Rubinisphaera margarita: one gene and its partner. Each later gene encodes a partner of the first gene's protein in a complex. Links are inferred from orthologs where the notes say so. Each region holds a gene or a part of one and is shown in the gene's direction. Other genes may lie near its edges.

Region 1 (4,899 bases):
GCTCCGTCCAGTCCGCAACCTCCCGTTCAGCAGGATGTTACGCCGCATCGACCCCCGGAGTACTCCTCCTCCAGCCCGATGGACAGCCATTGATCTGCCAGGGCGAACCAGAAAATCATAAGAAGGCCGGCTTCAAGTCGGCCTTCTTCATTTTGAGCCGATCCGTTATCAACCAGCTCACCCCCTCCCCCGCACATGCCCTTTTGTGCACACCTCTCCCCTCACTTCTCCTCAAACGCGGAAAAATCGGAATATCTTGCCTGAATTGATTCATCAGCAGGTCCGATCCCGCCGATACATTCCTTAGAGACAGATCTTGTCGCGACGCATACCGAGTACGTCCCGACCCTACCTGTCGCGATATCTACAACGACCTCTCAAGATTCAATACCGTTCGTGTGCAGGCGAATAGACTCGCCTGTGTGTTGCATGGAGGCGACAATGCGGAGATTCATTTGCATCCTTCTTCTGGTTGCGATCGCCGGAACTCAGGTTGGTTGCTTCGTGCCTATCTGGTCCGCTGAACGGGATCGCCGGGCTCGCCAGCTGATCTTTCAATCAGAATCGTTCCGTCACATTCCCAATATCTGGGAACGGATCTGGGGACTGGATATGCCAGACCTGGCTACGCCGTACCGGACTCACGGTGGCGTGATCTAACGATCCGATCGACGGACAATTTCATCACTGAACCAGCGAGACGTGCAGTTCTTACGGGCTGCATTGTCTCGACTCCGGGTCGGCGATAAACTGCGGCAGTCGATAGCTCACTGACTTCGTCAGGCGTGAAGCCCACGTCGACGAATCCTCTTTTTGCGACCTGCCCGCCGATTCCGTGACTGAACCAACTCTGCAAGTGCGTCTGGGGCGACTCTCGCTGCGTAACCCCATCCTGACGGCCTCCGGGACGTTCGGCTACGCGCGCGAAATGGCTTCGTACGTCGATTTCTCGTCGTTAGGCGGCGTCGTTCCCAAAACGGTTACGCTCGAACCGCGCATCGGCAATCCGCCTCCGCGGACTGTCGAAACCGCGTCCGGGATGCTGAACTCGATCGGCCTCGATAACGATGGCCTCGATACGTTCATTGAAAAGCATCTGCCATATCTGCTCCAACTCGACACTGCCGTCGTGGCCAACATCGCCGGACGAACCATTGACGAATACAGTGTGATGGCCGGGAAACTGGCCCCCTTTTCCGATCTGGCGGCCATCGAACTCAACATCTCCTGCCCCAACGTGAGTGGGGGCGTCGACTTCGGCACCAATCCGGAATCGACCGAGAAAGTTGTCGCGGCCTGTCGGAACGCCTGCGATCTGCCCATTCTCGCCAAGCTGACTCCGAACGTGACCAACATTGTTCCCGTCGCCGAAGCCGCGAAAAATGGCGGAGCGGACGCGGTTTCGCTGATCAACACGCTGCAGGGCATGGCGGTCAACTGGCGGGCCCGCAAGCCGATTCTGGGTAACGTCATGGGCGGTCTCAGTGGACCGGCCATCAAACCGGTCGCGCTGCGCATCGTGCATCAGGTGTCCCGTGCGGTCGACGTGCCCATCATCGGCATCGGCGGAATCTCGACCATCGATGATGTCCTGGACTTCCTGGTGACGGGAGCCTCCGCCGTACAGGTTGGAACCGCCACCTTCTATAACCCGAACGTCTCGGGGACACTATCGCAGCAGCTGGCCGTCGCTCTGAACTCCGAAGGCATTTCGGATGTCAATCAGTTGATTGGCTCCCTGCGGCTCGATGCCCAGCCGAAATCGCCCACGCTGCAAAAGACGACCATCCCCGAAACTCTCTAAGCCTAACCGCGACAACAGCGAATCCCATCATGCGAGTGCTTTCCGGCATCCAGCCTACAGGACGGTTTCACTGGGGAAACTATTTTGGAGCCATCCATCAGTACATCGCTCTGCAGAACAATGAGCAGGCGTTCTACTTCATTGCCGATCTGCATGCTCTGACCACGGTTCGCGAACCAGACAAGCTGCGGGAATACGTCCGCGATGCAGCGATCGATCTGCTCGCACTCGGACTCGATCCTGCTCAGGCAACGCTGTTCGTCCAGTCCGACGTGCCAGAAGTGACCGAACTGACCTGGCTGCTGATGACCATCACGCAGATGCATCTGCTCGAAAAGTGCCACGCCTACAAGGACAAGAAAGCCCGGGGCATCGCAGCCGATGCCGGACTGTTTACGTATCCGGTCCTTATGGCCGCCGACATCATTCTTTATGACAGCGATCTGGTGCCGGTCGGGAACGATCAGATCCAGCATATCGAAGTGACCCGTGATCTCGGCCAGCGGTTCAATCACCTCTACGACACCGAAGTCTTCGTGCTGCCGAATGCTCACGTCCTCGATCAGACTGCCAAAGTACCCGGCACCGATGGCGAGAAAATGTCGAAGAGCTACAACAACACCATCGAGATCTTCCTGCCCGAAAAGCAGCTGAAAAAGAAGATTAACTCGATCAAAACCGATTCGCTGGCCGTTGAAGATCCCAAGAATCCGGAGACCTGCCCGGTTTTCGCGTTGTACAAACTGTTTGCGACTCCTGAACAGCAGGAAGAGCTGGCGGGCCGATATCGCGCAGGCGGCATGGGATACGGTGAAGCCAAGAAGCTGGTGCTCGATGCCGCTCTGGAGTTCTTTGGCCCTGCCAGAGAACGACGAGCCCGACTGGAAGCCGATTCCGACTACGTTCAGGATGTGCTGCGGCAGGGAGCGAATACAGCCCGCCAGAAGGGCCGCGAAGTCCTCGACCGCGCCCGCCAGGCGAGCGGCCTGACGCGGACGCCGGCTGACGGAATTGACGGGTAGCGATTGAACCGATCTCGCGTTTCAGGGAAGTTTCGCCTGGAAGTCCCTCGACAATTGTTGAGAACTGAGACCGAACCCAACCTGCAAAATCAGGCTTCCGCCGGGAAAAGCTGTCGAATTCCCGACGATCTCGTGGCAGCAATTGGATTCAACTCCCGAGACGGGTATGATTGACGTGCAGGCCAATTCAAACAGAGCTCGTTTGATCGCGTCAACAGGCGAGATGAATTCCGCGTGAAGACGGCTTCGACTCCAGTCGAACTCGAACCGCGATCCGGGGCATCCTCCCTCCGACCCCTCTCCGACCAGGTTAACCCTCTCTCGGAACAGCGTCCGATGTCTGAACTTTACCACGAATGCGGCGTCGCAGCGGTCTATCATTACGCACACGACGAGATCTCTCGGCTCGCGCCCAAAGATGATCCGATGCAGACCGCGTCGCTCATTCCGAGGCTGCTGCTCGATATTCAGAACCGCGGTCAGCTGGCCGCAGGAATCACGAGTTACAACTCCGACCGCAAGCAGTTGATTCGCACTCACAAAGATGTCGGCGGCGTAAACGAAGTCTTCCGGCTCGGCCGCCGCGAAAAAGCCGAACAGCTGATGAAGGATTACAACGGACAGGCGGCCATCGGTCATGTCCGTTACGCCACCTGCGGCACCGATGATCGCAGCTACGCCCAGCCGTTCGAACGGTCCCACGTTCAGAAATCGAAGTGGTTCAGCTTTGGCTTCAATGGACAGCTGGCCAACTACCAGAAGCTTCGTGAGCAGATCGAAGAGCAGGACGATTTCCATCTGGCCCGCGAGACCGATACCGAAATCATCATGCACCTGCTCTCGCAGGACTTCTCGATCCACGGCCGGGGCGATCTGGTCGGCACCATGTCTCGGCTCAGCAAGAAGCTCGACGGAGCCTACAACATTGTTTTTCTGAACGCTCGCGGCGACATGTTCATCGCCCGCGATCCGCTCGGCATCCGCCCCATGTGTTACGCTGTCGAAGGCCCGATGTTCGCCGCGGCGAGTGAATCGGTCGCTCTGTGGAACCTCGGTTTCGAAAGCAGCAGCATCCGCACCCTGGAACCTGGTGAAATGGTTCTGGTGCAGAACGGCCGCATCGAGAAAACTCGCTTCGCCGAAAGCCCGAAGAAGGCGCACTGTTTCTTCGAATGGATCTACTTCGCGAACGCCGCCAGTACGCTCGATGAACGCAGCGTTTATCTTTCGCGGACCCAACTCGGTGTGCATCTCGCCCGTCAGGAAAAGCTTGAGATCGACAACGAAACGATCGTCGTGCCGGTCCCCGATACCGCCAAATCGGCGGCATCCGCCATGGCATACGAACTCGGCGTCCCCTGTCTGGAAGGACTGATGCGAAACCGCTATGTCGGTCGCACGTTCATTGAATCCAAAGACAGGGCCGACAAAGTCCGCACCAAGTTCACGCCACTGCCTGAGGTCTTCCGCGGACGCAAAGTGCTGCTCGTCGAAGACTCGATCGTCCGTTCGACGACCATGAAGGGTCTGATCGATCAGATCCGCACCCGGGGGGAAGCCAAAGAGATCCACGTTCGCGTGGCCTGCCCACCGATTATCGCTCCCTGCTTCTACGGCATCGACATGTCGAACATCGGGGAGTTGTTCGCACCGAAGTTCCTGAGAGGCGAACCGCTCACGCCGGAACACGAAGCCCAGATGGCCGCGACCCTGGGAGCCGATTCACTGCGTTACCTGCCGATCGAAACGCTGCACGAAAGCATCGGTCTCTCAGAGAAATCACTCTGCCGTGCCTGCGTCACCGGCGAATACCCGACGGAATGCGGCGAAGAAATGTACCAGCTCGCTCTGCAGTACAACCGCAACCCGGAACTGGTACAGAGCCAGCGGACATACGACGTGCCGACGATGATTTCGACCCGGTCGTAGGTAACTGTTTACTGAATTTGGAAACTGCAACAAACACTGCTGGGCAAGCCAGCAGTGGCACCCCGTTGATCAGGCCATGCTCGCCATTGGGTGTCGCACTCTCAACGGGAGGCACAGACTTTTTCAGTGGATGCCAACTTTGCC
Region 2 (5,079 bases), on another replicon or contig:
ACGGCTCCGCCTCTGCCCGACTTTGGCGAATTCGGCAGCACCCGCCGCGAAGCGCTCAACAAGATCGGCAAGACGGCTGCCCAGCATCTGACGATGTCGTGGAACGTGATTCCTCACGTCACTCAGCACGATCTGGCCGACATTACCGATATCGAAATGGCTCGCAAGCAGTTCCTGCAGGGAACCGGCAAGAACGGCCCGAAGGTGACGATGACCGCCATCGCGGTGAAGGCTGTCGTCACAGCTCTGAAGACCTTCCCGAAGTTCAACTCGAGTCTCGATCCCGAAACCAACGAGATCGTCTACAAGGAGTACTACAACATTGGAATCGCCGTCGACACCGAGAATGGTCTCGTTGTCCCGGTTGTTCGCGACGCCGATAAGAAGTCGCTCCTGCAGATCGCTCTGGAAGTGACCGACCTGGCCATCAAGGCCCGCGATCGCAAACTTTCGATGACCGACATGAAGGGCGGGACGTTCACCATCACCAACCTGGGGGGCATTGGCGGCACGGCATTCACGCCGATCGTCAGCTATCCGGAAGTGGCGATTCTGGGCATGTCCCGCGGACAGAAGGAACTCAAGCTGATCGACGGTGAACTGGAAGAGCGGCTCATCCTGCCTTTGTCCATGTCCTACGATCACCGGGTCATCAACGGAGCAGACGCCGCTCGCTTCATCGTGAAGCTGTCGGCTCTGTTGTCCGATCCGTTCACGCTGCTGTCGGAATGCTGATCGGCGTTTCGCGCACCTGAAGTTACATTACCAGTCCGTCCAACGATCTGTCAGTCGACGTGGTTGTCGTTGCCTGCTGGGCAAGCCTGCAACGGCAACCCTTCGGCTGATTGAAAATGCGGACGCGAGTACAACCGTGTCGATGAGACCGCCGGCTTCGGCTGCTGCGGAGAGGAACCACGATGTCAAAATCTGATTTGCACGCCGAAGTTGTTGTCCTCGGAGCCGGCCCCGGAGGTTATCCCGCGGCCTTCGAAGCCGCCGACAAAGGCAAGAAAGTCATCCTCGTCAACGATGACGTCGCTCCCGGCGGCGTCTGTCTGAATCGTGGCTGCATCCCGTCCAAGGCACTCCTGCACGTCGCCAAACTGCTGAACGAATCGAAAGAAGCCAGCGAGTGGGGCATCACGTTCGGCCAGCCGGAGATTGACCTTGATCGACTTCGCACCTTCAAGAACGGCGTCGTCAAAGGGCTGACGGGCGGGATCGGTTCGCTCTGCAAAGCACGTGGCGTCGAACTCGTCGAAGCACGCGGCTCCTTTCTCGATTCCAGCACGATGGAGCTGAAGTACAAAGATGGCTCCACCGGCAAGCTGACCTTCGATACGGCGATCGTCGCGACCGGGTCCGTGCCGGCGATGCCGCCGATTTTCGATATCGGTGATGACCGCGTGATGGACTCGACGGGTGCACTGGAGCTGAAAGACGTTCCGCCGAAACTGCTCGTCATCGGTGGCGGTTATATCGGCCTTGAGATGGGCTCCGTTTACGCGGCTCTCGGTTCGGAAGTGACTGTGGTCGAAATGACGGACGGCCTGCTGCCAGGAGCCGACCGCGATCTGGTCAAGCCTCTGCAGAAACGACTCGAAGCTCAGCTGCACGCGATTTATCTGTCGACCAAAGTCAACGGCCTCAAAGCGACCTCGAACGGCATTGTCGCCGATCTCGAAGGCGACGGGGCTCCCGCGGAAGCGACCTTTGATCGCGTTTTGATCTCCGTTGGTCGCCGTCCGAATGCCCGCAACATCGGGCTCGAACACACCAAGGTCAAAGTGACCGAACGGGGCTTCATTGAAGTCAACCGTCGTATGCAGACGGCTGATCCGAAAATCTACGCGATTGGCGATGTGGCCGGCGAGCCGATGCTGGCTCACAAGGCGACCCGCGAAGCCAAGGTGGCTGTCGATGTCATTCTGAACGAGCCAGCCGAGTTCGATTCGATCGCCATCCCGGCTGTCGTCTTCACTGATCCGGAACTGGCCTGGTGCGGCCTGACGGAAACCGAAGCCAAGCAGGACAAGCGAGACATCGCCGTCATCCGCTTCCCCTGGGCGGCCTCTGGTCGCGCCCAGACACTGGGACGCACCGAAGGTTTGACGAAGCTGATCTTCGACAAGAAGACCGAGCGGATTCTCGGCATGGGCATCGTCGGTCCCGGTGCAGGGGAGATGATTGCCGAAGGCGTGCTGGCTGTGGAAACGGCAGCCGTCGCTCGTGATCTGGCTGAGAGTATTCACGCTCACCCGACGCTGTCGGAAACGATTATGGAATCGGCTGAAGGACTCTTCGGCCAGGCGACCCACTACTTCCGTCCGAAAAAGTCGTAATGCCCACCTGCGAGAACAACGCCTGCCAGTCGCTCGCGCGAGTGGTTTCTCTCGATTCGCTGTCGGATGAGAATTACCGCGTGCGGCTGGAGTGTCCCGAGATCGCAGCCGCGATTCTGCCGGGGCAGTTCTTCATGCTGCGTTGTCCCGACCGAACCGATCCGCTCCTGGGACGCCCCTTCGCGCTGTACGACACCTACGAAGCCGACGGAAAGCTGGCTGGGATTGATGTCGGGTTCCACGTCGTCGGCAAGATGACCGGCCTGATGGAAGATCTGCAGCCGGGACAGGAGATCGAGATCTGGGGACCGCTGGGAAATGGCTTTCCAGAAGTTGAAACGGGGCATCTGATTCAAGTCGCCGGCGGGATTGGTTATACGCCGTTCGTGGCCGTTTCCCGGGAAGCGTTGCTCGGCAAACAGTACGGCTCGGAATCTCGGCAGGGAATCAAAGCGGACAAGGCGTCGTTGATCTATGGCGTCCGCACGAGCCGCTTTCGGGCCAACATGGACGACTTGTCGGATCTGAAGGATCTCGACATTCAGATCTGCACCGAAGACGGCAGCGAGGGGCATCATGGCCTCGTGACCGATCTGCTCAAGCCGATGCTGGAGAATGGGCCGAAGGAGCGGATCACCGTCCTGACCTGCGGTCCGCTGCGAATGATGCAGGCGGTTTCCGCTCTTTGCGAACAACTGGGCGTCGCCTGCTGGGCCTCGCTGGAAACGCCGATGGCGTGCGGTTTCGGAGCCTGCTTCAGCTGTGTAGTGCCTGTGAAAACCGAAGACGGCTGGGATTACCGCCGCTCGTGCATGGAAGGCCCGGTTTTTCCGGCGGGCGATATTCTCTGGCAGAGCATTTCCTGAGCGAGTTTTGCCTGATAGAGTAATGAGGCCTTTCCCGTCGTTCGAACGGAGCGTCTCATGGATCCCAAGGTCGTCCTCATCCTTGTCTTCGTCATCCTTCTGCTGACGGTGGTCCTGGCAGTACTTACGATCTTCGCATCGCTCTTCCAGCTCTGGCTGCAGGCGTTCCTCTCCGGAGCCCGGGTGAGTCTCATCCAGATCGTTGGTATGAGACTGCGACGTTCTCCCGCGAAGGACATCATCCGCTGGACGTGCATGTCGACGCAGTGCGGTGTGCCTGTCTCTGCGGCCCACATCGAATCGGCCCACATTCAGGGCGTGAATGTGGAAAGAGCAATTCTGACGCTGAAGAAGGCTCGCGAAGAGGGCATCGACGTGAAGTGGGACGAGATCGTCCAGGCTGACTTTGAAGAACGAACGACCGGCGTCTTCGAAATCCCGGGCATTCACCGGAGTTGAGTCGCTCACGCCCCATGAACGTAAGCTGGGATCGCCGCAGGCGTAGCCCGGACGCGCGAAGTTAAGCCATACACAGGTAAAGACATCGTCGTGAAGGGTGGCCGTCCGCCTCGGCGGGCGGGTCGCGAAAGCGACAAGAGGCAGCGCCACCCGCGTTTTGAACTGAAATCGTTGTTAAGTTCATGTCGCCTCAGGAGTATCTCAACGAAACGCGTCGTGCATGCCATCTACACGGGCCTCTTTCAGACTCGCGGATGCCGCTTGAAGCAGGACGAATCCATAACGGCGCAACGTCCGTTTGCTGGGATACGCTGCGGTGTCCCAGCAAAGAACCTACAAACAACGCGAAGCTTTTGACACTGCGCAAACGAAAACAGGCGGACGTCCTGGGACGCCCGCCTGTTTCGAGATGCGACAATGATCGTGTTCAGAGTTGCTTAGTCTGTGAGTGGTCCGGCACAACGGATCAGGTGATCGTGGTCGACGTAGACGACTTCTTCAACCGCTTCGGTGTGAGAGAAGGGGATCGGCCAGGTGCTGATCAGGGTCTCATCGAAGAACACCGTGCATTTGTAGTGGCAGTGGTGGAGTCGAGCCGGTCCAACCATTGGGAAGTAGCGGCACTCGTCCAGGCGGTCCACGATCGGCTCGATCGTGATTCGCACGTTATTGCGGTGCGTTTCCGACAGGAACCAGACGCCGCCGGCGGTATTGTCCGGCAGGGCCCGCATCACTTCGTCCGGAGACGGAGGATCGAGGCAGAAGATCGGGGCGTTCTCGCCTTCGACCGGATCGAGAATCGGCACTTTGTCGTACCGTTCTTCTTCCCAGTATTTGTCTTCAATTTTCTGACTCCAGTACGGGTTGACCGGAATCAGTGGAGTGGTTTCCCAGAAACGGGCGAGGTGAAACGCCGTTCCCATGAAGCCACCGAAAAGAGTACATCCGCTGTTCGAGACAGCCAGCCCGGCCAGCATGATACACATGGCCGACCGCCTGAGGATGTTTCGCCAGTTGATCATGTTCGCATCTCCGAATCCCTGGGGCGATCGACTTACTGAATAGAAATCGACCGACGCGTGTGGTGACGACCAGTCCCTGGTCCAACGAGGTGAAGGGAGGGGGGTTTTTATTTGAAGTCATCCGACCCGTGGCAAATTGCATCACGAGTCTGTGTTAGATATCGAACGTGCAGGACGGCATTCTTGTGAAAATATTCGGATTTTGACGCTGATACCGGAAATTCCCGCTTCTCCGGTTCTGAGGCGCAACGGCAGCTCGGCCACCCCGGCGTCCACACCGCCTAAACTCCAGCCCCGTGAGAGCTTGAGCTCTCCCCGGCGACAGTCTATGCCCCCGCGGCCAGGGGCCCTTTGATCCTGCCGAACCGGTGTTATTCCGACAGGCTCAGC

The links. Proteins that work in one complex are often made in the same cells at the same time.
Region 2: the proteins of L1A08_RS15955 (region 1) and L1A08_RS22205 are in contact, whole or in part, in a crystal structure (PDB 5UE9), measured with the Lactococcus lactis proteins. The link is inferred for Rubinisphaera margarita from one-to-one orthologs. Residues at the interface, in WP_025017116.1 of Lactococcus lactis: Gly25, Phe27, Phe29, Glu32, Tyr33, Lys35, Tyr36, Lys48, Phe56, Thr60, Pro61, Arg62, Val63, Ala64, Glu65, Thr66, Ala67, Ser68, Gly69, Met70, Ile74, Gln77, Pro223, Glu251, Phe274, Ala275, Pro277, Phe278; in WP_023189152.1 of Lactococcus lactis: Leu4, Gln5, Ala47, Ser48, Met49, Leu50, Leu51, Arg52, Arg53, Met95, Leu98, Arg223, Met224, Ala225, Cys226, Ile228, Gly229, Ala230, Cys231, Tyr232, Ala233, Val235, Glu236, His237, Asn243, His244, Ala245, Lys247, Glu250.

Annotation. Positions count from the first base shown.
Region 1 is NZ_JAKFGB010000014.1:778,934-783,832, reverse strand. The notes cover bases 1-2,819. They hold L1A08_RS15955 (dihydroorotate dehydrogenase), read left to right. Parts: upstream 1-835; coding sequence 836-1,804; downstream 1,805-2,819. Other genes in these bases: trpS (tryptophan--tRNA ligase), read left to right, coding at 1,834-2,819; L1A08_RS15960 (hypothetical protein), read left to right, coding at 442-660; L1A08_RS15965 (HU family DNA-binding protein), read left to right, coding at 1-93. In the rest of the region: more of trpS, read left to right, coding at 2,820-2,826; L1A08_RS15945 (amidophosphoribosyltransferase), read left to right, coding at 3,163-4,755.
Region 2 is NZ_JAKFGB010000022.1:233,086-238,164, forward strand. Bases 1,276-4,274 are described here. They hold L1A08_RS22205 (dihydroorotate dehydrogenase electron transfer subunit), read left to right. Parts: upstream 1,276-2,341; coding sequence 2,342-3,208; downstream 3,209-4,274. Other genes in these bases: lpdA (dihydrolipoyl dehydrogenase), read left to right, coding at 1,276-2,342; L1A08_RS22210 (flotillin-like FloA family protein), read left to right, coding at 3,266-3,667; L1A08_RS22215 (hypothetical protein), read right to left, coding at 4,105-4,274. Also shown: L1A08_RS22195 (2-oxo acid dehydrogenase subunit E2), read left to right, coding at 1-735; more of lpdA, read left to right, coding at 918-1,275; more of L1A08_RS22215, read right to left, coding at 4,275-4,689.